Regions from separate parts of the Sphaerisporangium sp. NBC_01403 genome, predicted to be linked through region 1. Evidence: riboswitches for the same ligand, from Rfam matches in the RefSeq annotation. Region 1 holds a riboswitch; each other region holds the start of a gene.
The links. A riboswitch is a leader RNA that binds a small molecule or an ion and turns the genes downstream of it on or off. The one in region 1 is predicted to bind cobalamin.

Region 1 (7,055 bases):
TCTCAAGGCGGTTCAGCTCGTTGATCGAGTCGATCCACCGGAAGCAGAACTCCGCCTTGTCCCTGATCGAGGGGATGTGCTCGACCGCCGCGAACGCCTTGGCCCGCTCGTCGTGGTCGGGAAGGTAGGTGTCCAGCAACGTCAGGTAGAACTGCACGTGCACGGCCTCCTCGAAGAGCTGCCGTGAGAGGTACAGCCGCGCCTCGGGGGCGTTGACGTGCTGGTACAGGTTGAGCACGAGGTTGTTGGCCACGATCGAGTCGCCGGTCGCGAAGAACGCCACCAGGCGGTTGATCAGGTGCCGCTCCCCCGGGCTCATCTTGGCGAGGTCGGCGAGATCCGACTGCAGGTCCACCTCCTCGACCGTCCAGGTGTTGCGGATCGCGGCCCGGTACCGCTCATAGAATTCCGGGTACCGCATCGGCCGCAGCGTCAGGTCCATTCCGGGGTCGAGCAACATCACTGGCACGCCTCACAGATCTCGGGGTTCTCAAGGGAACAGGCGACGGCGTCCGGGTCGGGCACGGCCGCGAGCACCTGCACGGGCGCCGCCGCCTGGGGCACCGCCCTCGACTCGGCCGCCACGGTGGTCTGCGCGATGCGCGTCGCCGGGCGCGAGCGCAGGTAGTACGTCGTCTTCAGCCCGGCCCGCCACGCGTAGGCGTACATCGAGGACAGCTTGCCGATGGTCGGGGTGGCCATGAAGAGGTTGAGGGACTGCGACTGGTCGATGTACGGCTGCCGCGCGGCGGCGAGGTCGATCAGCGCCTTCTGCGGCAGCTCCCAGGCGGTGCGGTACAGGGACTTGAGGTCCTCGGGGATCGAGGCGATCTCCCGCACGCTCCCCTCGGCGCGCTTGACCGCGTCCCTGACCTCCGGCGTCCACAGGCCGCGCTCCTGGAGGTCGCGCACCAGGTAGCGGTTGACCTGCAGGAACTCGCCCGAGAGCGTCTCGCGCTTGAACACGTTGGACACCTGCGGCTCGACGCACTCGTAGCATCCGGCGATCGAGGCGATGGTCGCGGTGGGCGCGACGGCCAGGAGCAGGGAGTTGCGCAGGCCGGTGACCGCGATGCGCTCGCGCAGCTCCGCCCACTCGGCGGGGTGCACGGGACTCGCCGCCGGGAAGTGGTCGAGGTGCAGGACTCCCCCGGCCGCGCGCGTGTCGGCGTACGACGGGTGCGCTCCGTGCCTCTCGGCGAGGCTCGCGGACTCCCAGTAGGCGGCGAGGGCCATCTCCTCGGCGATCCGGGTGGACAGCGCGAGCGCCTCAGGCGAGTCGAAGGGGAGCCGCAGCGAGAAGAAGACGTCGGCGAGGCCCATCACGCCGAGGCCGATCGGGCGCCAGCGCGTGTTCGCGGCCTGCGCCTCCGGCGTGGGGTAGAACCCCCGGTCGATGGACCGGTCGAGGAAGCGCACGGCCGTCGTCACCGTCGCGCGCAGCCGCGCCCAGTCGACCTCGCCGTCAACCAAGTGCGCGGCCAGGTTCACCGAGCCAAGGTTGCACACGGCGGTCTCGGCGTCGCTGGTCACCTCCAGGATCTCGGTGCAGAGGTTGGACAGGTGGATGACGTTCTCGGGGCGGGCCGTCTGGTTGGAGGCGCGGTTGGCGGCGTCCTTGAACGTCATCCAGCCGTTGCCGGTCTGCGCGAGGGTGCGCATCATCCGGCCGTACAGGGTGCGCGCGGGAAGCTGCCGGACGTACCGCCCGGCGGCCTCGGCCTCGCGGTACCTGGCGTCGAACTCCTCGCCCCACAGGTCCACCAGCTCGGGGACGTCCTTGGGGTCGAACAGCGACCACACGCCGTCGTCCTCGACCCGGCGCATGAACTCGTCGGGGATCCAGTTCGCCAGGTTGAGGTTGTGGGCGCGGCGGGCGTCCTCGCCGGTGTTGTCGCGCAGTTCGAGGAACTCCTCGACGTCCGCGTGCCACGGTTCGAGGTAGACGCAGGCCGCGCCCTTGCGCCGCCCGCCCTGGTTCACGGCCGCGACGCTGGAGTCCAGCGTGCGCAACCACGGCACGATGCCGTTGGCGTGGCCGTTGGTGCCCCGGATGAGCGAGCCGCGCGCCCGCACCCGGGTCCAGGAGACCCCGATGCCTCCGGCGTACTTCGACAGCCGCGCGATCTGGCCGTACCGCTCGTAGATGGCCTCCAGCTCGTCGCGGGGCGAGTCGAGCAGGAAGCAGGACGACAGCTGCGGGCGCCGCGACCCGGAGTTGAACAGCGTCGGCGAGCTGGGCAGGTACGACAGCGTCGAGATCAGGCGGTAGAGCTCCGCGGCCTCGGCCACCGTGTCGGCGAGCCCGCAGGCCACGCGCAGGAAGAAGTGCTGCGGCGCTTCGAGCACGCCGCGCGTGACGGGGTGGCGCAGCAGGTAGCGGTCGTAAACGGTGCGCAGGCCGAAGTACTCGAAGCGGGCGTCCGCCTCGGCGTCGACCAGGTCGTCCAGAACGGCCGCGTTGGCCCGCACGAACTCCGCCAGCGCGTCCTGGACCAGCCCGGCCTCGTGCGTGGCGGCGATCGACTCCGAGAACGTCCGCACCCCGTGCGCCGCCGCCTCGTCCGCGATCTCCTCGGCCAGCAGACCGGCGGCGATCCGCGAGTTGGCGGGGTCGGTGACGACCCGGGCGGCGGCCTCCTCGATGGCCAGGCGTCTGTCCCCGGCCTGGTACGGCAAATCGCGTGTCACGGTCACGTGCTCTCCCTCGTAGGGCTCGGTTTGCCCGCAGGAGAGCACGCGTCGGAGCACGACCGGCGTGCGCCGCCGAAGCGGGCACGCCGGATACCCCGCCCGCGGCCCTCCCTCGGGGCCTGGACGACATGTCACCGGCAGGTCTTCGGACTCGCGGGCGTCTTCTCACGCCTAGTGGCCGTCGCTTCCCAGGCGTGCGCGGCCTAGTGCTCATGTGACGGCGGTCGTTCCCGCTCACCGCTGCGGGGCAGCCCCGGAATCGCACCGGGTTCCCTCTTACTCGCTCCGAAGAGCGAACCAGCAACAGATCTGGATCCTACATGTAGTGCACGTCGCCGCAACAACCCCTACAGGTTGTGTCAGGGGGCCCTCACCTGATGCCCTCGGGCCCGTATCACACGTTCGGGGGCGGCGTGTCACACCCGCAGGCCGAGCTCGCCGAGCGCCCGGCTCAGGCGGGCCGACTCCACGCGCAGCCACTGCCGGAAGTCCTCGCCCTCCAGGTACAACGGGGTCCAGCCGTTTCGCGCGCACAGCTCCCTCCAGCGCGCCGAGCCCGCGACGTCGTGGCACAGGCCGACGAGGGCGGCCCGGTCGTCGTCGGCCAGGTCGCCCGCGCCGAGGAGTCCGCGCCAGTTGGCGCACGACAGGTGCACGTCGCACTCCAGCAGCGTCGGGGCGTCCACTCCCTGGATGCGGTCGGGCGAGGAGACCGCCAGCACGTGAAGCTCTCCGGCCCGTACGCGCTCACGCACCCCGGCGTGGCCGCCGACCGCCGCCACCACCCGGCCGCCCGCGAGCGCGGTGACCGCCTCGTCGCTGGTCGGGTAGGCCACGTAGTGCAGCAGGCGCGCGTCCAGGCCGAGGCTCTGGGCCAGCATGCCGAACAGCACGTGGTCCATCCCGCCCTCGGCCCTGCCCGCCACCGCCAGCTTGGCCGGGTCGCGCCGCATGGCGTCGGCGAACGCGCCGAACGACCCGAGGCGCGAGGACACCGGGACCACCAGCACCTCCCACTCGCCGCAGAGCCTGGCCAGCGGCGTGGTGCGCGCGAACGCGCCCGAGGGGCGGACGGTCCGTACGGTGCCGACCAGTTCGGGCTGGGCCATGAGGATCTGGTCGGCGCGCCGCGCGCGGGCGAACTCCGCGAGCGCGGCGTGCGGCGGGCGGTTGACCACCTGCATCCGGCCGGCCAGCGCGGCGCGCTCGGCCACGCCCGCGAGGCTCCGCGCGAGCCGGTCGGAGTCGCCCCCGTACGGCCCGGGGACGACCATCGAGAGCCCGGTCGAGGCGAGCGTGCGCGAGCCGGTGGTGGTGCCACATCCGGCGGCCAGCGCGACGAGCCCGGCGCCGAGTGCGAGCACCTCCCGACGACGCATGGTTCACGCCCTTTCCCCCAATATATGACTAAATGCCCATTTCAGCGGGTGTACACACGAGATGCGGAAGGCCGCGCGCCCGGTCGTGTCATCATGTGACCCGGACTGCGGCGGCGGAGGGCGAGAGCGTGGGCGAGCGGGAGGGCACGGCACCCACCGGCAGGGAGGCCAGGGCTCTCCTGCTGGAGGCCGAAGACCTTCTCGCCGCGGCGCGCACGCTGCTCGCCGACCACGCGCGCGCCCGTGACGACGTCCAGCGGGCGCTGTCGTCGCTGCGTGCCGAACTGGCACGCGACGAGCTGGCCGCCATCCCGCTGGCGCGGCTGAAGGACGTCACCGACGGGCGGCTGCGCCTCGGGGCCCTCGAACAGGCCGGGTACACCACGGTCCAGGGCGTGCTGGACGCCTCGGCGTACGAGCTGCAACTGCTGCCCGGCATCGGCGCCCGCACCGCCGCCCAGGTGCACGCCGCCGCCGGGCAGATCGCCCGCGCGGCGCAGGAGACCGTCGCCGTACGCGTCGACGTCGAGCGGCGGGACCCCGGCACCACGGCGCTGCTGGTCGCGCTGAACCGCCTGGTGACCGCCGGTCCCGACCTCCCGCGCGCCCGCGACGCCGCCCTCGGGATCGTCGGGAGGCTGACGCCGCTCCTGCCCGCCGCCCGGCCCGCGCGGGGGCTGCTGCGGATGGCGCTCGCCGGCCGGGACGGCCGTGACCGGGCGCGGGAGGCCGTCGCGACGATCGCCGCCGTGCTCGGCGAGGCCGGCTCCGAGGGCACGCGGCTGCTCCTCGCCCAGGCCGCCGTGGACCTGCTCCGTCCCCCGGTGACCGACGTCGAGGCGTGGATCGACTTCGAGATCCGCGCCCCCGAGTACTACAACCTGCTCGCCGAGATCGCGGCGCTCGAACCCGACCGGGTGGCGTCGGAGGGCTTCCTGCCGAACGAGGTGTCCGCGCGGGTCAACGCGCAGGCGCTGGACGACACCCACCGCAGGGTCTCACTGCGCGGTTACCAGGCGTTCGGCGCGCGCTTCGCCCTCGCCCAGCGGCGGGTCATCCTCGGTGACGAGATGGGCTTGGGGAAGACCATCCAGGCCATCGCCGCGCTCGCCCACCTGAAGGCCGAGGGCCGCACGCACTTCCTGGTCGCCTGCCCGGCCAGCGTGCTGATCAACTGGACCCGCGAGATCGAGACGCGCAGCACGCTCAGGGCCTACCGGGTCCACGGTCCCGAGCGCGCCGCCGCGCTCGCGGAATGGACGCGTAACGGCGACGTCGCCGTGACCACGATCGACGCCCTGCACCGGCTGGAGGTTCCCCCCGAGGTGGCGCTCGGGATGCTCGTCGTGGACGAGGCGCACTACGTGAAGAACCCCGCCGCCCGCCGGTCACAGGCCGTCGCGGGGTGGTGCGAGCGCACCGGCCGGGTGCTCTTCCTCACCGGCACGCCGATGGAGAACCGCGTCGAGGAGTTCCGCGCCCTGGTCGGCCACCTGCGGCCCGAACTGGTCCCCGGCATCCGCGGCAGCGACGCCGCGGCCGGCCCGCAGGCGTTCCGCAGGGCCGTCGCCCCCGTCTACCTGCGCCGCAACCAGCAGGACGTGCTCACGGAGCTGCCCGACCTGGTCCACGTGGACGAGTGGGAGGAGCTCAGCGCGGCCGACACGGAGGCCTACCGCGAGGCCGTGGCCGCCGGGAACTTCATGGCCATGCGCCGCGCCGCGTACGCCGACCCCGAGAAGTCGGCCAAGCTCGAACGCCTCCGCGAGATCGTGGACGAGGCGGCGGGCAACGGGCTGAAGGTCGTGGTCTTCTCCTACTTCCGCGACGTGCTGGCCACCGTTCACGACACCCTGACCGGCAAGGCGGTCCCCGACACCCGGGGCGTCGTCGCTGACGACACCAGGAACGGCCATACCGACGGCACCGTGAACGGCCGTGCCGGAGGGGCCGTGAACGGCCGTGTGCACGGGCCCATCTCGGGAAGCCTCACGGCCACCCGGCGCCAGGAGGTGGTCGACACGTTCACCTCCGCCCAGGGGCACGCGGTGCTGCTCAGCCAGATCCAGGCCGGCGGCGTCGGCCTCAACCTGCAGGCCGCCTCCGTGGTTGTCATCTGTGAGCCGCAGGTCAAACCCACCATGGAGAGCCAGGCGGTCGCCCGGGCCCACCGCATGGGACAGGTGCGCAAGGTCCAGGTGCACCGCATCCTGGCGGCCGACAGCGTCGACCAGCGCATGCTGGAGATCCTGCGCACCAAGAGCAGGCTCTTCGACACCTACGCCCGGCGCAGCGACCTCGCCGAGTCGACCCCGGACGCCGTCGACGTCTCCGAGCAGTCACTGGCCCGCGAGATCGTCCAATCCGAACAGCGACGCCTCTCCCTGACCCCCTCCCCCACGGCGCCCCCGGCCCCCGAACCCGGGGTTGAGTAGCAGCGGCATTCCCCCGCCGCCGGAGCACGGCCGGACCTACGCCACGCCCTCCGGATCCCGCAGGATCCACCAGTGGCCGGCCGGTCCCTTGCTCACCTCGCGGACACGGGTGACCCCCAGGTCCGCCGGCCGGGCCACCACCTGAGTCCCGGCCGGGCACGGATCCCCCGTGCGGGGGACGCGGTTCCCGTGCCGGGGGGAGGTGCCGGTGCCGCCCCGGCGCGATCGTGGGATGCGCGGATCTCCCCGTACTTCCCAACAAAGGGGGCACCTTGTCATCCTCGTCCCTCAACCCATCCGCCCCGGGCGCGAGCCGGCCCGCGCCCACCACGGAAGGCACGTCCGCCGCGCCAAGCGAGGGGCGTGCCGGGTGGACCGGCCACGCGGCGGTGCTCTGGGCCGCCGCCTACGGCGTGCTCGCACTCGTCTGGACGCTCACCGGCACCGGCTTCCCGTTCGGGGTGAACGACCCCGGCGCCCAGATCACGCTGCTGCGCGGCCTCACGCCCGAGGTCGGCGCGCCGGTCTTCGCGGCCGTCCTGCTCGC
Region 2 (7,055 bases), 3.5 Mb from region 1:
CCGCACGCGCGCCGCGTTGACCCCGAGGCTGACCGCCTCGTCGTCGCCGACCGACAGCACGTCCAGCAGCCGCCCGTGAGCGAGCAGGACGACCGTCGACACGACGGCGTACGGGGCGATGAGCCACACCTGGGACCAGTCGCCGCCGATGCCGCCGAGGATCCACGAGTAGATGCGCTGGAGTTGCTCGACCCGGAGCTGCTGCACGAAGGTCTGCAGCGCGGACAGGAAGGAGGCCACCGCCACCCCGGCGAGCACCAGGGTGGACGTGCCGCCGCCCCGGCCCGCCGTGTTGCCGAGCGCGTACGCCAGCAGCACGCCGCCGATCGCCCCGCCGAAGGCGGCGAGCGGCACCAGCCCGTCGACCTGGATCAGCACGATCATCAGGGTCGCGGTGAAGCCCGCTCCGGCGGCGGCCCCGAGCAGGTAGGGGTCGGCGAGCGGGTTGCGGAACACGCCCTGGTACCCCGCGCCCGCGATCGCCAGCAGGCCCCCGACCACCGCCGCCAGCACCACGCGCGGCAGCCTGAGCTGGAACACCAGCCCCCGCTCGACCGGCGACAGCCCGGAGTCCACCGAGACGAACGGCACCCGGTCGAGCAGTTCGAGCACGATGCCCTTGAACGAGACGCCGGCCGCGCCGATCATCAGGCCCGCGACCACGCAGATCACGAGCACGGCGAGGGCGACGGCCAGCGCCGCCGGCCGCGGCCTCGCCGCGCGCGTCGTACCAGGGTCGTGCCGCTTCACTTCGCGCGCCGCTCCAGGTGTGCCACCGGGTCTCAGCCGGCGGCCCCCCTGACCGCCGCGTCGACGATCTTGACGAAGTCGACCACGCGCGGGCCCCAGCGCGAGGCGATGTCGTCGTCGAGGGTGACCACACGGTCCTTCGCGATGGCGGACAGGCCTCCCCATCCGGGCCGCTTGGCCAGGGTCTCCTTGGACTGGCCGCAGCACTTGGTGTCGGCGAGGAAGATCAGGTCGGGGTCGGCCTTCGCGACGAACTCGCTGGAGAGCTTGGGGTACCCCCCGGCGGCGTCAGGAGCCTTGTCGGCGATGTTCGTCAGCCCGAACAGCCCGTAGATCTGGCCGATGAACGTGCTGGACGTCACGGAGTACGGCGTGTTGTCCAGCTCGTGGAAGAACGTGAGCTTCTTGTCCTTGGGCGCGGCGGCGGCGAGCTCGTCGATCTGCCGCTTCATGCCCGCGGCGAGCTCGTCGGCCTTGGCCTTGTTGCCGGTGGCGGCGCCGAGGTCGGCGATCTCGTCGTAGGTCTCGTCCAGCTTGGTGGCGGCGGGTTCGAGCAGCACGGGGATGCCGACCTTGGTCAGCGCGGCCACGATGCCCCCCGTGTCGTTGGCGAGCACCACCAGGTCGGGCTTCTTCGCGATGATGGCCTCGGCGTTGGGCTTGAAGCCGGACAGGTCCGTCTTCGGGGCCTCGGCGGGGTAGGTCGACTGGTCGTCGACGGCGACGACCTGCGGCCCGGCGCCGATCGCGAACAGGCTCTCGGTGGCGCTCGGCGAGAGCGAGACGATCTGGCTGGGCTTCTCGCCGATGGTGACGGAGCCGTTGCCCGCCTGGACGGTGACGGGGAAGCCGGCGGCCTGCGAGGCGGTGGGAGCGGGGGCGGCGGTGGCGGGGTCTGCGGTGCCGGTGGACTGGCCGCATCCGGCCAGTGTCAGCGCACCCAGCAACGCGCCCGCCAGGGCCGTGCGTACGGGCCTCACGAGAGTTCCTCCAGTTGCCGGGAAATCGAGGGACCCGCGTGTTGACGGATCACCCTTTTCCACGAGGGTTGACGACGTCGGCGCGGCATGCAGGCGACCTGGCTCGACCCGAGGGGGTCTCACAGTTGCGGGACAGCGCCGGACTCACACCGGACTTCGCTGCACGCTGCGCGTCACAGGAACGGTATCAACCAATGCCGCAACCGGATACGACGGGTCGAAAGCCGCACAAATCCTGACCGGAGACTCAGGCGAGCTGGGCCTCGGCGGCGCTGATCAACTCCTGGAGGCGGAGCCCGTGGCGGGCGTCCAGCGGGTGGCCGCCGCCCTCGCGCACGGTCTTGGCGAACTCGGCCACCATGTCGGGGAAGACGTCGTAGCCGAGGTCGCCGCCGTCGAGGCTCTCGCTGCCGTGGCGGCCGTAGACGGCCACGTGCGAGGAGCCGTGCTCGACCTGGGCGGCCATGGACAGCGACGCCTCGCTGACCGCGCCGCTCTGGTGCTCAAGAAGCAGCCCGGTCCACCCGAGCGGGTGACCGTGGGCGCGGATGCCGACGACCGGCCCGAGGGCGGCGTCGAGCATGTCGATCATGTGCGGCCCCACGTCGAGGATCGCCCCGCGCTCCTGGCGCCACGGGGAGTCGATGGTGTACAGGGCGCCGGAGATGTTGCGGGCGTACCCGCCGAACGGCTCGATGGCGCGCACCCGTTCGAGGAACGCCTTGGTCGCGGCCGAGTAGCGGAAGGTGAGCACCATCTGGGACGCCACCCCCGCCTCGCCCACGGCGTCGGCGAGGCGCTTGGCGCCGTCGAGGTCGGCCGCGAGCGGCTTCTCCAGCAGCAGCGCCTTGCCCGCCCTTGCCGCCCGCACGGCCAGCTCGGCCTGCACGCCCGGCGGCACGCAGAACGCGACGGCCTCGCAGACCTCGAAGAGCTCCTCGACCCGCTCGTAGACCGGGGCTCCCAGCCGGGCGGCGGCCCTCGGCCTGCGCGCCCACACTCCGGCGAGGCGCGTGTGCGGCCCCGCCGCCAGCGCGGGGGCGTGCACGGCCTCCGCCCACGGCCCGGCTCCGATCAGACCTACCGCCACTGGCTCCACGGCGCTCAGCTCCCCGACGTACCGAACGATTCGTGGCGAGACTAGCCCAACCAGAACCTCGCGCGTGGGGTGATCACCATTCGACCAGAAGCGACGGCAGGCCCCGCCCGACGAGGGACCTGCGGTACGCGATCGGCCCGCCGGGCACCAGCCGCAGGCCGGGCAGGCGACGGCCCAGCACCTCAAGGGCCGTGCGGAGCTGGAGTCGCGCCAGCGCGGCCCCGACGCAGAAGTGGATGCCGTACCCGAACGTCATGTGCGCGTCGGCGTTCTCGCGCCCGAGGTCGAACGTCTCCGGCGCGGGGAAGACGGTCTCGTCGTGCGCGGCCGAGTCGGTGGAGAGCAGGACGAGGGAGCCCTCCGGGATCGTCACGCCGTGCAGCTCGATGTCGGTGAGGGCGTACCGGAAGGAGCCGAGGCTGGAGCCGTCGATGCGCATGCACTCCTCCACCGCGTTCTCCACCAGCCCGGGGGCGAGCGGCCAGGCGTCCTCGCGCAGCAGCCTGAGCACGCTGTTGCCGAGCTGGTTGGGCACGGTGTCGTTGCCGCCGAGCAGGATCGTGGAGATCAGCTCGACGACCTCCCGGTGGGAGAGCTCGGTGCCGATGAGCCCGGTCATCAGCGAGGTGAAGTCGTCGCGCGGAGCGGCGGCGCGCGAGGCCACGAGCTTGTCGACGTAGTCGAGGTACGAAAGGAAGCTGCGCGCGAGCACGATCTGCCGGTCGGGCGGCTGCGGCGACAGGAACAGCATGAACCAGTCCTTGACGTGCTCCTTGACGAACTCCTCGTCCTCCTCGGGCACGCCGATGAACCGGGCGCTGAGCTTGGCCGACGGCACGTGCCCGAGCTCCGCGACGAAGTCGCCCCCGCCCTGCGGCACCACCCGGTCGAGGATGTCCTCGTTGAGCCGCCGGAAGCGCTCCTCCATCGCGGTGACCGCGCGCGGGGTGAAGGCTCTGGACACAGAACGCCGCAGCCGCGTGTGCGTGGGCGGGTCGACGTTGGCCACGAAGCTGGACAGGAAGGACCCGTGGTCGCCGAGCACCTTCCTGGTCTCGGCGGCCAGGCTCCGCGAGATCGTGAGCGACCCTTCGGAGGAGAACCGCCTGGCGTCCCCGTAAGCGGCGCGGACGTCCTCGTGGCGGGTCAGGACGTACGCGTCCAGGTGCTCGCTGTGGAAGACCGGCCGCTCGTGCCTGAGCCTGCGCAGGAAGTCGTACGGCGAGGCGACGTGCCAGTCGGAGGTGACGTCGAAGTCGGTGGCGGTGGCCGGTGAGGTGTTCTGCATGATCACGACCTGGGGGTGAGGATCCTGCGGGGGTTCTCGACGAGCATCTGGTGGATCTGGTCGTCCGTGACGCCGCGCTTGCGCAGTTCGGGAAGGACGTCGCGGGAGATGTGCAGCAGGTGGTAGTTCGGGTGGCGCTCTCGCACGACGTCCTGGTCGAACCGGTCGTTGAAGCAGTAGGAGTCGTGCGACAGCACCATGCGTCCGGCGTGGCCGCGCGCGCACATCTCCGCCACGATGGCGACCCGGTCCTCGAACGAGCTGATCGTCTCGATGCCGAACCTGTCCATGCCGAGGTAGGAGCCCGCCGCGACCAGCTCTTCGAGATAGGCGGGGTCGGTGGAGTCGCCGGCGTGGCCGATGACGACCCGCGACAGGTCCACGCCCTCGGAGGCGAGGAGCCGCTGCTGCTCCAGCCCGCCGCGCGAGGCGCTGTGGGAGTGGGTGGTGATCGGCGCCCCGGTCTCGGCGTGCGCCCGCGCGACGGCCCGGAAGACCCGCTCGCAGCCCGGCGTCATGCCCTGGTGGTCGGAGGCGCACTTGAGGATCGCGGCCTTCACTCCAGTACGGCCGATGCCCTCGGTGATGTCCCTGACGAAGAACTCCGCCAGCCGGTCGGGGCCGCCGAACAGGCTCCCGGGGCCGCGGTTGCCGAAGTACGGCGGCAGGGCGTCGTAGGTGTAGAGCCCGGTGGCGGCGACGATGTTGACCTCGGTCAGCTCGGCGACCCGCTGGACGGCAGGAACGTACCGGCCGAGGCCGACCACGGTCAGGTCGACGACCGTGTCGACGCCCTCGGCCTTGAGCTCGTCGAGCTTGGCCGCCGCCTCCCTGGCCCTTCGCTCCAGGTCCCATCCTTCGGGGATGTCCGGCCAGTTCCACAGGATCTCCGGGCTGAGCCCGAAGACGTGCTCGTGCATGAGCGTGGCCCCGAGGCCCGCCACCGGCCCTCTCACGGTCTCGACCGCCCCGTCGCGGTCAGGCATGGGAGACGACCGGGAACCTCGGGTGGTCGAAGGGCGCGTTCACCCGCAGGCCGAGGCCGTCGGTCTGCCTGTACGGCGTGCCGGTGTAGAGCGCGTCCGCGTCGAAGTAGGTGACCGTGAAGGACAGGCGCGGGGTGTCCCCCCGGTTGGCCCCCGCGCCGTGCACGGTGAGCGAGTGGTGGACGGTCGCGTCGCCCGCCCGCAGGTCGAGGGGTGGCGACAGCTCCAGTTCCTTGAGCCACGGGTGCTGGGTGAGCTGGTCGTCGCCGTCGCGGGTGAAGCTCCTGCCGAGGATGCCGTGCCGGTGTGAGCCGTTGTAGAACCGCAGGCTGCCCATCTCGGCGGGGACGTCGGCGAGCGCGAGCCAGACGGTCAGCATCGCCGAGCGGTCCATCGGCATCCAGGGGAAGTCCTGGTGGAACTCGGTCGCGCCGTGCCCGCCGTCGCCCGGCTCCTTGATCAGCAGGTTCGTCACCTGGATGCGGACGCCTCTGACACCGTGCAGCAGGCGGGTGGCGCAGCGTCCCATCGCGGCGTCGAAGGCCAGGTCGTGGAAGGCCTCGTCGGCCTCGGCGATGTCCCTGGACTGGCCGAACGCCTGGTCGACCAGGGTGGCGCGCTCACGCGACCGGGCACGCAAGTACCCGAGCGCCCGCTCGCGCAGCCCGTCCACCCGGCCGGGGTCGACCAGCCGAGGCAGCCGTACCCAGCCGTTCTCCTTGAAGTGTTCGACCTCATGATCGGTCACGTCGCGGACCGGGGCATTGGTGGCCATGCCCCAGTTTCGAACCAATCCCACCACTAAAGCAAGCGCTTGGTCTAAGAAACGTGACGAGCGCGCGGTTCACAGTCTTGACAGAAAAACTTGATCGTAGTTAGTGATCGTGATACTTCATTGATCAATGTGACAATTGCCGCGAGAGTGACTGTGTGTCGTATTCGTGGCTTCTGTGGTGCCCGGTATTCGGGGTAGATGGCCGCAAGACACGCAGAGTGCCCGCACACTGCTACTCGGCCTGACCCCCGCCTCGTCTCCCGGGTGACGGCGGCGGCCGCGATCCCCGAAGCGTCCGTGACGCCCACGCGTCACCGCGGTCCAGTCACGTTGTGCGGTTCCGGGTCGCTTGAGGTTGGAGATCATCGCAATGTCGGTTGCTACTGGCACACGACAGGCAACAGCTGTCCCGATCCACCGGATCCTGCCCGACGTCGTACGGGATCCCGTCAACGCGCTGGCGGAATTGGGAAGGCGGGCCCGCGGGGACGTCGTGCTGTTGCGGGCGGGTGCGTTCCGCCTCTATCTGGTGACTCATCCTGATCACGTGCAGCATGTCCTGCGCGGAAACTCCACCAACTACGTGCGCGAGGGGATGTTCTGGCGGCCCCTGCAGCGCCTGCTCGGCAACGGCATCCTCGACGAGGGCCCGGCTTGGGAGTCCAGCAGAAAGATCCTGCAGCCGCTGTTCACCGCGAGATACATCGCCACGATCGCCGAGGAGTTGGCGAAGACGATCGATGAGCAGGTGGGCGAGCTGGAGGAGCACGCGCGGACGGGGCGCTCCATCGACGCCGCCGAGGAGATCGGGCGTATCACGAACCAGGCCGTGATCAGGGTCCTGTTCGGGGACAAGATCTCCCGCCAGGACGGGGAACGGCTGGCCCCCGCCTTTGAAAGAGCGGCCACCTCGATCGGCTTCCGGCTACTCATGCCGTTCCTGCCCTACTCCGTCCGGGTGCCAGGGGACCGAGCCTTCATGAACGCCGTCAAGAAGATCGACGAGGTGGTGTTCCCGCTGATCCGGTCGGCTCGAAAGCATCCTGACGACGGCTTCGACGTCATCTCCGCGCTCTGCCGCGCCCGTGGCCGGAACGGCGAGCAGATCACCGACCAGCAGATCCGCGATGACCTCGTCAGCGTCTTCGGAGCCGCTTCCGAGACGACCGCGATGGCC
Region 3 (7,055 bases), 4.6 Mb from region 1:
TCACACAGCGACAGGAACCAGCGCAGCGTTTGCAGGTCCATCCAGCGATGATGCCGCTCACGCATCAGCAGTGTCAAAATCTGCATTTTGAGCATCAGCGCGGCAGGAGCAGCATCGGCCGGGTGACGACGACCCTCCCCGCCCTGCCCCGACCCCTCGCGCGCCCCGCCGCCCACGACGGGTACCGGCCGGGCGACCGCGCCTACCGGCGGATCATGTACGGGCTGATGCTGGGCGGGTTCGCGAACTTCATGGCGCTGTACTACGTCCAGCCGCTGCTCCCGAGCGTCGCCAGGAACTTCCAGGTGTCGGCGTCGTCGTCGGCGGCGGTGCTGTCGCTGACCACGATCACCATGGCGGGCACGCTGCTGTTCGTCGGGCCCATCTCGGACGTCGTCGGGCGCGTGGCCATCATGCGGATCTCCCTCGCCGGTTCGGCCGTGCTCGGCATCGCCGCCGCCTTCGCGCCCACCTGGCACAGCCTCCTGGTCATCAGGGGCCTCGAAGGCGTCGCGCTGGCCGGGCTGCCCGCCGTGGCGATGGCCTACCTGGGCGAGGAGATCCACAGCGGGGCGCACCTGCGCGCCAACGCCGCGTACATCACGGGCACGGCGGTGGGCGGTGCCGCGGGACGGCTGCTCCCCGGGCCGGTCAACGCCCTGTGGGGGTGGCAGGGCGCCGCGCTCGCCGTCGGGCTGCTGACCGTGGCGTCCACCGCCGGGCTCTGGGCCCTGGTGCCGCCGTCCCGGCGCTTCGTGCGGTCCAGCCCCCGGCCGGCGAGCATCCTGCGCAACACCTGGCTGACCCTGCGGGATCCCGCCCTCGTCATGCTGTGCCTGGTGGGTGCGGCGATCATGGGCGCGTTCGTCGGCCTGTACAACGCGATGGCGTTCCGGCTGGAGGCCGCGCCGTACCTGCTGGGCAGCGCGGCGGTGCTGGTGTTCCTGGCCTACCCCGTGGGCCTGTTCGCGCCGCACGCCGCGGGACGGGTCGCGGCCAGGCTCGGACGCGGCCCCGCCGCCCTCATCGGCGTCGGTCTCCTGCTCGCCGGGGTGCTGCTGACCATCCCGGCCCAGCTCGCCGTGGTCGTCGCCGGGCTCGGCGTGCTGACCTTCGCGTTCCTCGGCACCCACTCGCTGGCGAGCGGGTGGGTCGCGGGCAGGGCCCACCGGGTCGGCGTCGGCGTCGGGCAGGCCTCCGGGCTCTACCTGCTGGCCTACTACCTCGGCAGCTCGGTGTTCGGGGCGATCGCGACCCACCGGTGGCAGGCCGGCGGCTGGCTCGACGTGATCGCCGTGTCATCGGCGCTCACCGCGGGGGCCGGGGTGCTCGTGCTCCTGGCCCGCCGCTTCGACCCCGCCGCCCGGCGCGGCCCGGCCCGGTGATCAGCCGCCGAGACGGACGGTCCACGGATGCTCGCCGTACACCTCCGCGATGGCACGTGCCAGCCAGCGGCGCTGGTGCTCGTCCAGCACGCGCAGGGTCTCGGTGAAGTCCTGCTCGTCCTTGGCCCTGGGCCGCTTGGCCTTGTAGAAGAGCTGGACCTCGGGCGCCAGGTACGGAATGCCGTCCGGCGAGACCAGGCCCAGCCGGTCGACGGGGCACCGCACCCGGGCGTCGCGCCGCGAGACCCACTCGTCGCCGTCGGACTCGTCGAGCATCACCTGGATGCGCCACGGCTCGGCGGGCCCGGGGCGGCACCAGATGTCGCGGACCGTCTCCGGCAGGAACTCGCCGGGCGCCCACAGGCGCAGCACCCCAGGCGGATCGGCAGCCCACCACTCCCAGCGCCGCAGCGCCCGCTGCGCGGCGAGCTGATCACGGCGGAGCAGCAGGACGTCGATGTCCGCGTGCTCACGGAACGAACGGCCCAGCGCCAGCTCGATGGCGTAACCGCCCGCGACCCACCAGGGTTCCGGCAGGATCGAGAAGAGCGCGGCGACATCTGAAAGCGGCGCGGGATCCCAGGTTCCCCACGGCGTCTCCCGGCGGATCATGCCCGCCATCTTCGCGCGTGATCACCATCCTTGTCGGGATCTTTCAGAATCAGCTGGCATCCTGTGCCATTGACGGCCGTTCGGCACCTCACAGATCCTCGGCGCCGCCCTCGATGTCGCCCTCGACCTTGAGGTAGACCTCCTGCAGGTCGCGCAGGATCTCGGGGTCCGGGTGCTCCCACATTCCCCGCCCCGCCGCCTCCAGCAGGCGCTCCGCCATGCCGTGCAGGGCCCATGGGTTGGACTCGGCGAGGAAGCTCTGGTTCTCCGGGTCCAGGACGTAGGTGGCGGCGAGCTTGTCGTACATCCAGTCGGCGACCACGCCGGTGGTCGCGTCGTAGCCGAACAGGTAGTCGACCGTCGCCGCCAGCTCGAACGCCCCCTTGTATCCGTGGCGCCGCATCGCCGACACCCAGCGGGGGTTCACCACCCGGGCGCGGAAGACGCGCGCCGTCTCCTCCGAGAGGGTGCGGGTGCGGACCGCGTCCGGGCGGGTGCTGTCGCCGATGTAGGCGGCGGGCGCCCTGCCGGTCAGGGCGCGCACGGTGGCGATCATGCCGCCGTGGTACTGGAAGTAGTCGTCGGAGTCGGCGATGTCGTGCTCGCGGGTGTCGACGTTCTTGGCGGCCACGGCGATGCGCCGGTAGGCGGCCTCCATGTCCTCCCGCGCGGGCGTGCCGTCCATGTCCCTGCCGTAGGCGAAGCCGCCCCACACCGCGTACACCTCGGCGAGGTCGGCGTCGTCGCGCCAGTTCCTGCTGTCGATCAGCGGCAGCAGCCCCGCGCCGTACGCGCCGGGGCGGGAGCCGAAGACGCGGGTGGTGGCCCGCCGCTCGTCGCCGTGGGCCGCGCGGTCGGCCACCACGTGCGCCCGTACGAAGTTGGCCTCCTCCGGCTCCTCCAGCCCGGCGACCAGCCGCACCGCGTCGTCCAGCATCACGACCACGTGGGGGAACGCGTCGCGGAAGAAGCCGCTGATCCGGACGGTGACGTCCACGCGGGGCCGGCCCAGCTCCTCGTGGGGGATCGGCGCGAGGCCGGTGACCCGGCGGGACGCCTCATCCCACACCGGCCGCACGCCGAGGAGCGCGAGCACCTCGGCCACGTCGTCGCCCGAGGTGCGCATGGCGCTGGTCCCCCAGATCGACAGGCCCACCGAGCGCGGCCAGTCGCCGGTGTCGGCGCGGTAGCGGGCGAGCAGGGACTCGGCCATCGCCTGCCCGGTCTCCCAGGCCAGGCGGCTCGGCACGGCCTTGGGGTCCACGGAGTAGAAGTTGCGCCCGGTCGGCAGCACGTTGACCAGCCCGCGCAGCGGCGACCCGCTCGGCCCCGCCGGCACGTACCCGCCGTCGAGGGCGTGCAGCACCGCGCCGATCTCGTCGGTGGTCCTGGCCAGCCGGGGGACGATCTCGGTGGCCGCGAAGTCCAGGATCCGCCCGACCTGCGGCGGTACGGCCGCGCCGAGCACGGCCGCGCAGACCTCCTCCACCGCGCCGGGGTCCCAGTCGCGCTCCTCCATGCCGTGGACGAGCGCCGCCGCGACCGTCTCGGCCTCGTCGGTGCCGGCCCGCCCGGCGGTGCCGTCCTCCGCCAGGCCGAGCGCCTCGCGAAGGCCGGGCAGCGCCTCGGCCCCCGCCCACATCTGCCGGGCGCGCAGCATCGCCAGCACCAGGTCGCTTCTGGCCTGTCCCACGGGCGCCTGGCCGAGCACGTGCAGGCCGTCGCGGATCTGCACGTCCTTGACCTCGCACAGCCAGCCGTCGACGTGCAGCAGGAAGTCGTCGAACTCCGCGTCGTGCGGCCTGTCGTCCAGCCCGAGATCGTGGTCGAGCCTCGCGGCCTGGATGAGGGTCCAGATCTGGGCGCGGATCGCGGGCAGCTTGGCGGGGTCCATGGCCGCGATGGAGGCGTGCTCGTCGAGGAGCTGCTCCAGCCGCGCCATGTCGCCGTAGGTGTCGGCGCGGGCCATGGGCGGCACCAGGTGGTCGACCAGGGTGGCGTGGGCGCGGCGCTTGGCCTGGGTGCCCTCGCCGGGGTCGTTCACCAGGAACGGGTAGATCAGCGGCAGGTCGCCGAGCGCGGCGTCCGGGCCGCAGGAGGCGGACATCCCGGCGGACTTGCCGGGCAGCCACTCCAGGTTGCCGTGCTTGCCGACGTGCACCACGGCGTGCGCCCCGAACCCGTCCTGGAGCCAGCGGTAGGCGGCCAGGTAGTGGTGACTCGGCGGCAGGTCGGGGTCATGGTAGATCGCGATGGGGTTCTCGCCGAACCCGCGCGGCGGCTGCACCATCACCACGATGTTCCCGGCGCGCAGGGCCGCCAGCACGATCTCCCCCTCGGGGTCGCGCGACCGGTCGACGAACAGCTCGCCGGGCGGCGGCCCCCAGTGCCGCTCCATCCCCGCGCGGAGGTCATCGGGGAGCGTGGCGTACCAGGCCCGGTAACGGGCGGCGGAGATGCGTACCGGGTTGCCGGAGAGCTGCTCCTCGGTGAGCCAGTCCTGGTCCTGACCGCCCGCGGCGATGAGCGCGTGGATGAGCGCGTCACCGTCCTGGGCGTCCACGCCCGGCAGGCCGCCCTCGCCCTCGGGCCCGATGTCGTACCCGCTCGCGCGCATGGCGGCCAGCAGGCGGACCACGCTGACGGGCGTGTCCAGGCCCACCGCGTTGCCGATGCGCGCGTGCTTGGTCGGGTAGGCCGACAGCATCACCGCGATCCGCCTGTCCCCCGGGGGCACGTGCCGCAGGGTGGCGTGCCGTACGGCGATGCCGGCGACCCGGGCCGCGCGCTCGGGGTCCGCCACGTAGACGGTCAGCCCCTCCTCGTCGACCTCCTTGAAGGAGAACGGCACGGTGATGATCCGCCCGTCGAACTCCGGGATGGCCACCTGGGAAGCGGCGTCCAGGGGGGACAACCCGTCGTCGCTCGCCGCCCAGGTCTCCCGGTCTCCCGTCAGGCACAGGCCCTGGAGGATGGGAACGTCGAGCCGGGCGAGCGCGCCCACGTCCCAGGCCTCGTCGTCACCGCCCGCCGAGGCGGTGGCGGGACGGGTGCCGCCCGCCGCGAGCACGGTGACGACCAGCGCGTCCACTTCGCCGAGCACTTCCATCAGGGCGGGCTCGGCGGTGCGCAGCGACGCGCAGTAGACGGGCAGCGCCCGTCCCCCGGCATTCTCGATCGCGGCGCACAGCGCCTCGACGAACCCGGTGTTCCCCGCGACGTGATGCGCCCGGTAGTACAGCACCCCCACGACCGGCCGCCCAGCGCTTTCCTCTGATGCCTCGGCGCTCTCGCGGTCCAGGATGCCCCAGGCGGGCGTGGCCTCCGGGGCGGCGAAGCCGTGCCCGGTGAGCAGCACGGTGTCGGACACGAACCTGTGCAGCTCGGCCAGGTTGGCGGGGCCGCCGTGCGCGAGGTACGCGTGCGCCTCCGCGCACACCCCTCCGGGGACGGTGGACAGCTCCATCAGCTCGGCGTCGGGAGCCTGCTCGCCCCCGAGGACGATGACGGGGCGGGGCCCGGCCAGCAGGAGGTCCAGCCCCTCCTCCCACACCCGGCGCCCGCCGAGCAGCCGGACGACGACCAGCTCCACGCCGTCGAGCAGCGGGGAGAGGTCCTCGACGGCGAGCCGGGCCGGGTTGCCCAGCCGGTACGGGGCGCCACTCGCGCGCGCGCTCAGCAGGTCGGTGTCGGAGGTCGACAGCAGAAGTACGGGGAGATGGCGCACGGCACATCCTCACTCGGGGTCCGCGCCCCGGGTCGTCGGTCCACACGGCCTGGAGTCTCCTGGCTTCCGGATCGACGCTCACCCCGGCCTTCCCGCCCGTTGCCGGGCCGTGGCCTTCTGGTGGGGTTCGCTCCCCGGTGACAGTGGCGGGACCGCGCCGGATTCACACCGGCTTCCTCCTTGTGCCGTCGCTCCCCTATCAGATCACGGAGTCCGACTTATTGCGACAAGTAGGGTTAACATCCTGAACGTGGCAGTTGCCGACCTTCCGGGTCTTTCATCGCGCGCCAACGCCCAGGGATCCCCCAGCACGTCAGGCAACGACCTCCACGGATCTCCCGGCAGGTCGCGGCCGGACGCCTGTCCCGGTGCGTTGCAGACGCATCCGGCCGCGGACGGCGCCGTCGCCCGTATCCGGGTGCCGGGGGGCATCCTGACCGCCGCCCAGCTGCGCGAGCTCGGCGCCGCGGCCACTGCCCTGGGCTCCGGGGTGATCGAGCTGACGTCCCGCGCCAACGTGCAGGTACGGGGGCTGGACGCCGAGGGAGAGGCCGCGTTCGCCTCCGGCATGGCCGCCGCCGGCCTATTGCCCTCCGCCACCCACGAGCGGGTGCGCAACATCCTGGCCTCCCCGATGGCCGGGCTCGACGGTCGCGGCCTGATCGAGGTGGCGCCGCTCGTACGCGAGCTGGACCACGCCCTCTGCGCCCGCCCCGCCCTCGCGGGACTGCCCGGCCGGTTCCTGTTCGCCCTCGACGACGGCAGAGGCGACATGACCGCCCTCGGGGCCGACGTCGCCTTCGTCCCGATCCCCGCGCCGGCCGGTGGCGAGGAGGTCGAGGGGGCGCTGCTCCTGGCTGGTGAGGACCGGGGACTACGCATCGCCCTGACGCGAGCGGTACCCGCCATGATGGCGGCGGCCGAGGCCTTCCTCGCCGAACGTACCGCCCAGAACTCGACGGCCTGGCGCATGGCCGAACTCGACGACGGCCCCGCCACCATCGCCACCCGCCTCGGCGACTTCGCCGGCGTCACACCACCCGGCCACCGCACCCCCGTGCCGGACTTGTCGGATATGTCGGCACCGCCGCCGCTTGGCCTGGTGTCCCGGCCCGGAAGGCGGGCAACGCTGGTCGTCATGCCGCCGCTCGGCCGGTTGACGACCGCCCAGGCGTACGCGCTCGCGACGGCGGCGGAGGCGGGAGATGGCGAGATCCGGCTGACCCCGTGGCGTGGCGCCATCGTGCCCGGCATCAGCGGAGCGGACGCGGATTCCTGGCTGTGCAGGCTGGCGGCCACCGGGCTGGTGACCGATCCCGCCTCCGCGTGGA
Region 4 (7,055 bases), 930 kb from region 1:
AGAAGGGCGGCTTCGTCATCCCCGCTCATGGTTCGCACGTGCTTGAGCCTGGTGGCGACCACATCATGCTCATGGACGTGGCGGAAGCGGTGAAGCCGGGCGCCGAGATCCCGTTCACCTTGACGCTCAAGGACGGTGGCACCTTCGAGTTCACCGCCCTGGGCAAGGACTTCGCCGGAGGCAACGAGGATTACCAGTCCGGCATGGACATGGGCGGCGGCAATGGCTGACCGGCCGGCCACGGCTTCGCGGCCGGATCCCGCTCCCGGGCTCCGGCTGTCCCGCAGAGGACTGTTCACCGGAGGCGCCGCGGTCGCGGTGGGCGTGGTCACGAGCGGCGTCGCGGCCGCGGCCTCCGCGACGGATGACACACCGCAGGCAGCCGGTGACCCGCCGATCAAGGACGGTACCGCCGTCGAGCCGTTCCACGGCTCCCGGCAGGCCGGGATCGCCACTCTTCCGCAGGCGCATGCCGTCTTCGCCGGGTTCGACCTGCGCGACGGCGTCGACCGTGACGGGGTTTCGCGGCTGATGCGGGTGCTCACCGACGACGCCCGGCGGCTCACCCAGGGCCTGCCCGCGCTCGCCGACACCGAGCCCCATCTGGCGGCCCTGCCGGCGAGGCTCACCGTCACGTTCGGATTCGGCCCCGGCCTGTACGCCGCGGCCGGAGCGGACGGACGGCCCGCCACGCTGCCGGCGTTCACGATCGACAAGCTGGAGCCCCGGTGGACCGGCGGGGATCTGCTGGTCCAGATCTGCGCGGACGATCCCCTGACCGTCGCCCACACGCTTCGGATGATCGTCAAGGACACCCGGTCGTTCGCGACCGTCCGGTGGGTCCAGCGGGGCTTCCGCCAGGCGGCGCACTCCCAGCAGCCGGGACTGACCCAGCGCAACGTGATGGGCCAGCTCGACGGGACCGGCAACGCCGTAGCGGGAACCCCCGAGTTCGAGCGGATCGTGTGGGCGCCCGATGGGGGCACCACATTGGTGTTGCGAAGGATTCGCACGAACCTGGAGAAGTGGGACGCCGCCGACGCCGTGGCCAAGGAATTCACCATCGGCCGGCGGCTCAGTGACGGCGCCCCGCTGACCGGGAACAAGGAACACGACGAACCGGACTTCGGACGGCTCAGCGCCGCGGGTTTTCCCGTCATCTCCGAGTACGCCCACATCCGCCGCGCCCGGGTCGAGGACCCGGGCGTGCGCATCCTGCGGCGCGTCTACAACTACGACGAGGGAGTGACCCGGGACGGTGCGACGGACTCCGGGTTGCTGTTCGCCTCCTACCAGGCCGACATCACCCGCCAGTTCGTTCCCATCCAGAGGCGCCTGGCCGAAGCGGACCTGCTGAACGAGTGGACGACTCCGATCGGCTCGGCGGTCTTCGCCATTCCCCCGGGGTGCGGACCGGACGGCTGGATCGGGGAGACCGTCCTGACGTGATCCGCCGAGGAACCTCTGTGATCATCTTCTGATCACACCGGCGACGTGCCGCCGGCTCGCCTGGCGGCACATCGCCTGTCCCCTCCCCGGCCGGAACCTCGTCCGGGCGGCCGATCCGGCGCCTGTGCCCGCCGCATGGACGCCGAGCCTGGAGTTCCCATGTCCACACCCCCCTCCACCGCGATGTCGCCACGCCTGTCGGCGGTCACGTGCAGGCATGGCCGGATCGATGTCGGCGGGCGGGAGGCACGTGGCGCGGCCGGGTGTGCCAGACGCCGAACGGAGACAGCGTGGGTCCCGCAGCACGGCCGGTCCCTGTTCTGAACTGCTCGCTCCGTCTACACCACATGGACACCACTGCTGCATGGTAGAAGTTATTGCGACAATATTGCAATAAGTTCCGACATGGCGAGGAGCCCACCGTGGGTCAGTACACCCTTCCGGACATGCCCTATGACTACGCGGCGCTGGAGCCGGCGATCACCGGTGAGATCTTGGAGTTGCATCACGCCAAGCACCATGCCGCCTACGTCAAGGGCGCCAACGACTCCCTGGAGAAGCTGGCCGAGGCCCGGGACAAGAGCGAGTTCGGCGGGCTGGTCGGACTGGAGAAGACCTTCGCCTTCAACCTGTCGGGCCACGTCCTGCACTCGATCTTCTGGCAGAACCTCTCCCCCGACGGCGGCGACCGTCCCGACGGCGAGCTGGGCGCGGCCATCGACGAGCACTTCGGCTCCTTCGAGGCGTTCCAGAAGCAGCTCACCACGGCGACCTCGACCGTACAGGGCTCGGGCTGGGGCATCCTGGCCTGGGAGCCGCTCGCCCGCCGCCTGGTGGTCGAGCAGGTCTACGACCACCACGGCAACGTCGGCATGAACACCACCCCGCTGCTGGTCTTCGACGCCTGGGAACACGCCTACTACCTGCAGTACCGCAACGTGCGTCCCGACTACGTCCAGAAGCTCTGGTCCCTCATCAACTGGAACGACGTCATCGCCCGATTCACCGCCGCCAAGGGCGCATGACCCCATGACCGCGGCGCCCGCCGACCGGCCTTCCTTGCATCGCTATCCAACCGGGCGGCCGGGCGCCGCACCCCGCATCCGTCTGCTCGCCCCCGGCGACACCACCCTGTACTTGACGCAGGTGGCCCAGGTGGGCGGGACGGGGCACGCCGGCTGACCTCCTCCGGGCCCGGTGCGTACACATCCAATGCGCACCGGGCCCACTCGTACGCCGATCACAGGTCATGGCAGAGGACCTCACGGTTCCAGGCACTCCATGTAGCTCTTTGCCCGAGATGTCGCGGTTGTGCGACCATGGTCGCTGTAGGCGACGGCGGAACGAGGAAGCCGGTGTGAATCCGGCGCGGTCCCGCCACTGTGATCGGCGAGCGGATCCCGAACAAGCCACTGCCCGCGTGCGGGTGGGAAGGCCGGGACGAGCTGTGACCCGAGAGCCAGGAGACTCACGCGGTCGCCTCCTCAGGGAAATTGGGGCGGATCTCCCCAAGAGAGGACCGTGGTCGTCGTCATGAGCAGGGTCACCGTCTGCCGCGGCTGTTGCTGCGGAACCGGCAAGGTGACGAGCCTGGATCACGAGGAGCCGGTGCGCTTCCTGGGCGAAATCGCCGAGGTACGCGTCACCGAGTGCTTGGACGTGTGCGAGCAGGCCAACGTTGTCGTGGTCCACCCTTCGCCGGCAGGACGCACGATGGGCGGTCGCCCGGTCTGGCTGGGCCTGGTCAACCAACCGGACGCGGCCCGCGACATCGCCGCCTGGATCCGCGCCGGCGGCCCGGGAGTGGCCGAGCCTCCCGAGATCCTCACTCTGCACATCTTCACTCCACCCCGCCGAACCGGCTCTGCCCGGGAAAGGACCCGTCGATGACGAGCCGCCGCTCGCTGCCCTTTCTGCTTCTGCTATCCGCCGCCATGCTGATCTCCGGCTGCGGAGCCGCAGGACAGAGCCCCCCTTCTCCCATGGGCCCCTCAGCGGCGAGTTCGTCGACGGCGGACTTCCCGGTGACCGTCACCAACTGCGGGGTGACCACGACCTACCAGCGGCCACCGCAGCGAGTGGTGACCCTCAACCAGCACACCACCGAGATCATGTTCGCCCTCGGCCTGGAGAAGTCGATGGCCGGCACCGCCTACCTGGACGACAAGATCCTGCCCGAGTACCAGGCCGCCTACCAGGCGGTTCCGGTGCTGGCCAAGGAATACCCCTCGCAGGAGTCGTTGCTGGCGGCCGAGCCCGACTTCGTGTACGGCGGCTTCAAGAGCGCCTTCGACGAGAAGGAAGGCCGCGGCCGGACCGCCCTGGCCGCAGGCGGAATCAATTCCTATCTCAACATCGAAGGTTGCCCGACAGGCCCGGTGACCATGGCCGAGGTCGAGCTGGAGGTCCGGACCATCGGCAAGATCTTCGGCGTCTCCGACCGGGCCGAGCGGCGGATCGCCACCATGCGCGGCGTACTGGACGGCGTCAAGGACAAGATCGACGGAGTGGCTCCGGCCAAGGTGTTCGTCTTCGACAGCGGAGAGAAGACGGCGTTCACCGCGGGCGGCGCCGGGATCGGCAACGAGATGATCACGCTGGCGGGCGGGACGAACGTATTCGGCGATCTGGGCAAGTCCTTCGGGGACGTGTCCTTCGAGCAGGTCGCCGAGCGGGCACCCGACGTGATCGTCATCTACGACTACGGCGACCAGCCGCTGGAGAACAAGAGGAAGTCCCTGCTGGCCAATCCCGCGCTCAAGGACGTGCCCGCGATCAAAAATCAGCGCTTCGCGGTGCTGCCGCTGTCGTCCACGGTACTGGGGGTGCGTGTGCCCTCCGCGGTGGATTCTCTGGCCCGCCAACTGCACCCGGAAAGCTTCGCGTGACCGAGGTCGTCGAAACGGGAGCGGTCGCCGTGGGCCGCCGTGCCCGCATGCCGTATCCGCTGGTCCTCGCGGCGCTCACCGTCGCGGTGGTGGTGGCGGTCACGGCCGGGATCGCGGTCGGCTCGGTACGGCTGCCGCCGGGCCAGGTGTGGGGAATCCTGGCCCACCGGCTCCACCCGGCACTGGCCGAACCGGTCTGGACCCAGGTCCGGGAGACGATCGTGCTGGATGTCCGGCTGCCGCGGATCCTTTTGTGCGGTGTCGTCGGGGCGGGGCTGTCAGTGTGCGGGATGGCCCTGCAGGCGTTGGTGCGCAACCCGCTGGCCGATCCGATGCTGCTCGGGGTGTCCTCGGGCGCGAGCGTCGGCGCGGTGCTCGTCATGGTGTTCCCGGTGTCACTGCTCGGCGCGTTCTCCCTGCCGCTCGCGGCTTTCCTGGGGGCCCTCGCGGCGCTGGTGCTGGTCTACTTCCTGGCCCGCGCCGGCGGGCGGATGACCACCGTGCGGCTGGTGCTGTCCGGGGTCGCCACGGGCGAGGTGCTCTCGGCCGTCGCCAGCTACCTCATCGTCACCTCCGACGACCCGCGCAAGGCCGAGTCCGCGCTGCGCTGGACGCTGGGCGGGCTGGCCGGGACCACCTGGGACCTCATCTGGATCCCCGCGGCGGCGGTGCTGGCGGGAACCGGTGTGCTGCTCGGTGTGTCCCGACCGCTCAATCTGCTGCTCGCCGGAGAAGAGGCGGCGGCCGCGCTGGGTCTGAACGTGCACCGCTTCCGCGCCGCACTGTTCGTGGTGATCGCGCTGATGATCGGAGCGATCGTCGCGGTCAGCGGCACCATCGGGTTCGTCGGCCTGATGCTGCCGCACGTGGTGCGGCTGCTGGTCGGCGCCGACCACCGGCGTGCGCTACCCGCCGTCGCGCTGCTCGGCGCGGCCTTCCTGATCGCCACCGACCTGGCCGCGCGCAGTGTGATCGCTCCTGAGGAGATCCCGATCGGGATCCTGACCGCGCTGGCCGGAGGGCCGTTCTTCCTGTGGCTGATGCGGCGGAGGGCGGCCTCATGACCGCGGCGACGTTGCGCGCCGAGGGCGTCGGCGTCGTCATCGGGGGCCGGGCACTGGTGGAGGACGTCTCGCTGGAGGTCGCCACGGGCGAGGTGGTCGCGCTGGTGGGACCCAACGGCGCAGGGAAGTCCACCCTCCTGCGTACTTTCTACCGCGCGCTGCGACCGACCTCGGGGCGGGTCCTGCTGGACGGCGACGACGTCTGGCAGCTGACCGGGAGGCAACTGGCGCGTCGGCTGGCCGCCGTGCTGCAAGAAGCGCCGGGCGAGTTTGAACTGACCGTGTACGACGTGGTCGCCATGGGCCGCAGTCCCTACAAACGCGCGTTCCAGGGCGATGACGCCGCGGATCTCCGTATCGTGACCGACGCCCTCGCGGCGCTGGATGTCGCCGGCCTCGCCCAAGCCCCGTTCGACCGGCTGTCGGGAGGGGAGAAGCAGCGTGTCCTGATCGCACGTGCTCTGGCCCAGCAGACCGGGACGATGGTGCTGGACGAGCCGACCAACCACCTGGACCTGCGCCACCAGCTCGATGCCCTCCACCTGGTGCGGCGGTTGGGCGTGACCGCCATAGTGGCCCTGCACGACCTCAACCTCGCGGCAGCGTTCTGCGACCGGATCTGCGTCCTCGACGCTGGGCGGCTGGTCGCGGCCGGCCCACCCACCGAGGTGCTCACCGCCGACCTGCTCACCGAGGTCTACCAGGTGGACGCCGAAGTGAACGTCCACCCACGCACCGGCATCCCGCAGATCAGCGTCGTCCCGGACCCTGAGCACAGGAGGAAGGGAGCGGCATGACCTCCCTGCGACCGGTCCCGTCCGTCTCCGTGGCTCGCGCCCTGACCGACGTCGCCGGCCTGGGGTCGTTCTTCTCTCTCACCACCGGCGACGCGGATGGCGAGTGGCGGCCGGTCTCGGACGCCTACGCGGCAGGACTGGGGCACCTCGTGTCCGCCCGCGCCGCCCGCTACGGCACACCCGAGCCGCGGATCGCCGCCTCCATCGTCCAACTCGGGCACGCCGCTCGCCTGTGGTCTCCCATCCTGGGCTGCGTCATCGTGCACGGCGTCATCCCCGACCTCGGCGGCCTCCAGCAGCGCGTGGACGGACCCGAACTCCGGTTACCCGCGCCCCGTGGCTGGGAGGCGCCCCGCGACGGCACTCTCACTCAGGTCCTTTATCGGCTGGTCATGGAGGATCATTTGGCCCCTCTGTCCGCCGGGCTGCGCGTCAAGGTCGCTCCCCGGCTCCTTCACGGCAACGCCGCCTCCGCCCTTGCCGAAGCGGCCCGCGACCTCCTGCGAGCCTGGCCCGAGCTGGGCCCGTCCATCACGCGGCTCGCCACTGACCTGCTCAGAACGCGGAAACTGCGTGGTCTTGGCGAGTTCACCGGACCCCGGCTGGAATTCCGGCGGCGAAGCTGCTGTCTGAACTATCGCGTACCAGAGGGTCGGAAGTGCGGCGACTGCTCACTGGACCGCAAAGCCCCCGGACACTCGATTTAGCGCCCACGGTGGGTCATACCCCGACGCGGCGCGCCTGGGCGCGGGTGGTCGGAGCGCCGGCGGTGACTCCGTGCAGGACATGAGCGAGGATCTCGGCTCCTCGGACCACCCGAGGCCCGGGCCGGTTGAAGTACGCCGGCCCGTCGAGCA

Region 2: another riboswitch for cobalamin. It lies ahead of OG589_RS23235 (ABC transporter substrate-binding protein); the one in region 1 lies ahead of OG589_RS07075 (ribonucleoside-diphosphate reductase subunit alpha).
Region 3: another riboswitch for cobalamin. It lies ahead of cobN (cobaltochelatase subunit CobN); the one in region 1 lies ahead of OG589_RS07075 (ribonucleoside-diphosphate reductase subunit alpha).
Region 4: another riboswitch for cobalamin. It lies ahead of OG589_RS03000 ((2Fe-2S) ferredoxin domain-containing protein); the one in region 1 lies ahead of OG589_RS07075 (ribonucleoside-diphosphate reductase subunit alpha).

Annotation. Positions count from the first base shown of each region.
Region 1 covers NZ_CP109534.1:1,627,429-1,634,483, reverse strand. The annotation lists gene OG589_RS07080 (ribonucleotide-diphosphate reductase subunit beta) at 1-421, opposite strand, end outside; gene OG589_RS07075 (ribonucleoside-diphosphate reductase subunit alpha) at 460-2,697, opposite strand; cobalamin riboswitch at 2,813-3,011, opposite strand; gene OG589_RS07070 (tripartite tricarboxylate transporter substrate-binding protein) at 3,111-4,073, opposite strand; gene OG589_RS07065 (DEAD/DEAH box helicase) at 4,169-6,508, shown strand; gene OG589_RS07060 (hypothetical protein) at 6,781-7,055, shown strand, end outside.
Region 2 covers NZ_CP109534.1:5,168,067-5,175,121, forward strand. The annotation lists gene OG589_RS23230 (FecCD family ABC transporter permease) at 1-696, opposite strand, end outside; gene OG589_RS23235 (ABC transporter substrate-binding protein) at 783-1,730, opposite strand; adenosylcobalamin (AdoCbl) riboswitch at 1,775-1,915, opposite strand; gene OG589_RS23240 (Gfo/Idh/MocA family protein) at 1,978-2,820, opposite strand; gene OG589_RS23245 (cytochrome P450) at 2,903-4,117, opposite strand; gene OG589_RS23250 (phosphotriesterase) at 4,120-5,103, opposite strand; gene OG589_RS23255 (phytanoyl-CoA dioxygenase family protein) at 5,096-5,878, opposite strand; gene OG589_RS23260 (cytochrome P450) at 6,249-7,055, shown strand, end outside.
Region 3 covers NZ_CP109534.1:6,261,729-6,268,783, forward strand. The annotation lists gene OG589_RS27900 (LysR family transcriptional regulator) at 1-41, opposite strand, end outside; gene OG589_RS27905 (MFS transporter) at 123-1,385, shown strand; gene OG589_RS27910 (nucleotidyltransferase domain-containing protein) at 1,386-1,997, opposite strand; gene cobN (cobaltochelatase subunit CobN) at 2,086-5,724, opposite strand; cobalamin riboswitch at 5,758-5,957, opposite strand; gene cobG (precorrin-3B synthase) at 5,975-7,055, shown strand, end outside.
Region 4 covers NZ_CP109534.1:699,519-706,573, reverse strand. The annotation lists gene OG589_RS03015 (copper chaperone PCu(A)C) at 1-230, shown strand, start outside; gene OG589_RS03010 (Dyp-type peroxidase) at 223-1,449, shown strand; gene OG589_RS03005 (superoxide dismutase) at 1,872-2,474, shown strand; cobalamin riboswitch at 2,750-2,942, shown strand; gene OG589_RS03000 ((2Fe-2S) ferredoxin domain-containing protein) at 3,031-3,339, shown strand; gene OG589_RS02995 (ABC transporter substrate-binding protein) at 3,432-4,337, shown strand; gene OG589_RS02990 (FecCD family ABC transporter permease) at 4,334-5,401, shown strand; gene OG589_RS02985 (ABC transporter ATP-binding protein) at 5,398-6,198, shown strand; gene OG589_RS02980 ((2Fe-2S)-binding protein) at 6,195-6,905, shown strand; gene OG589_RS02975 (cobalamin-binding protein) at 6,919-7,055, opposite strand, start outside.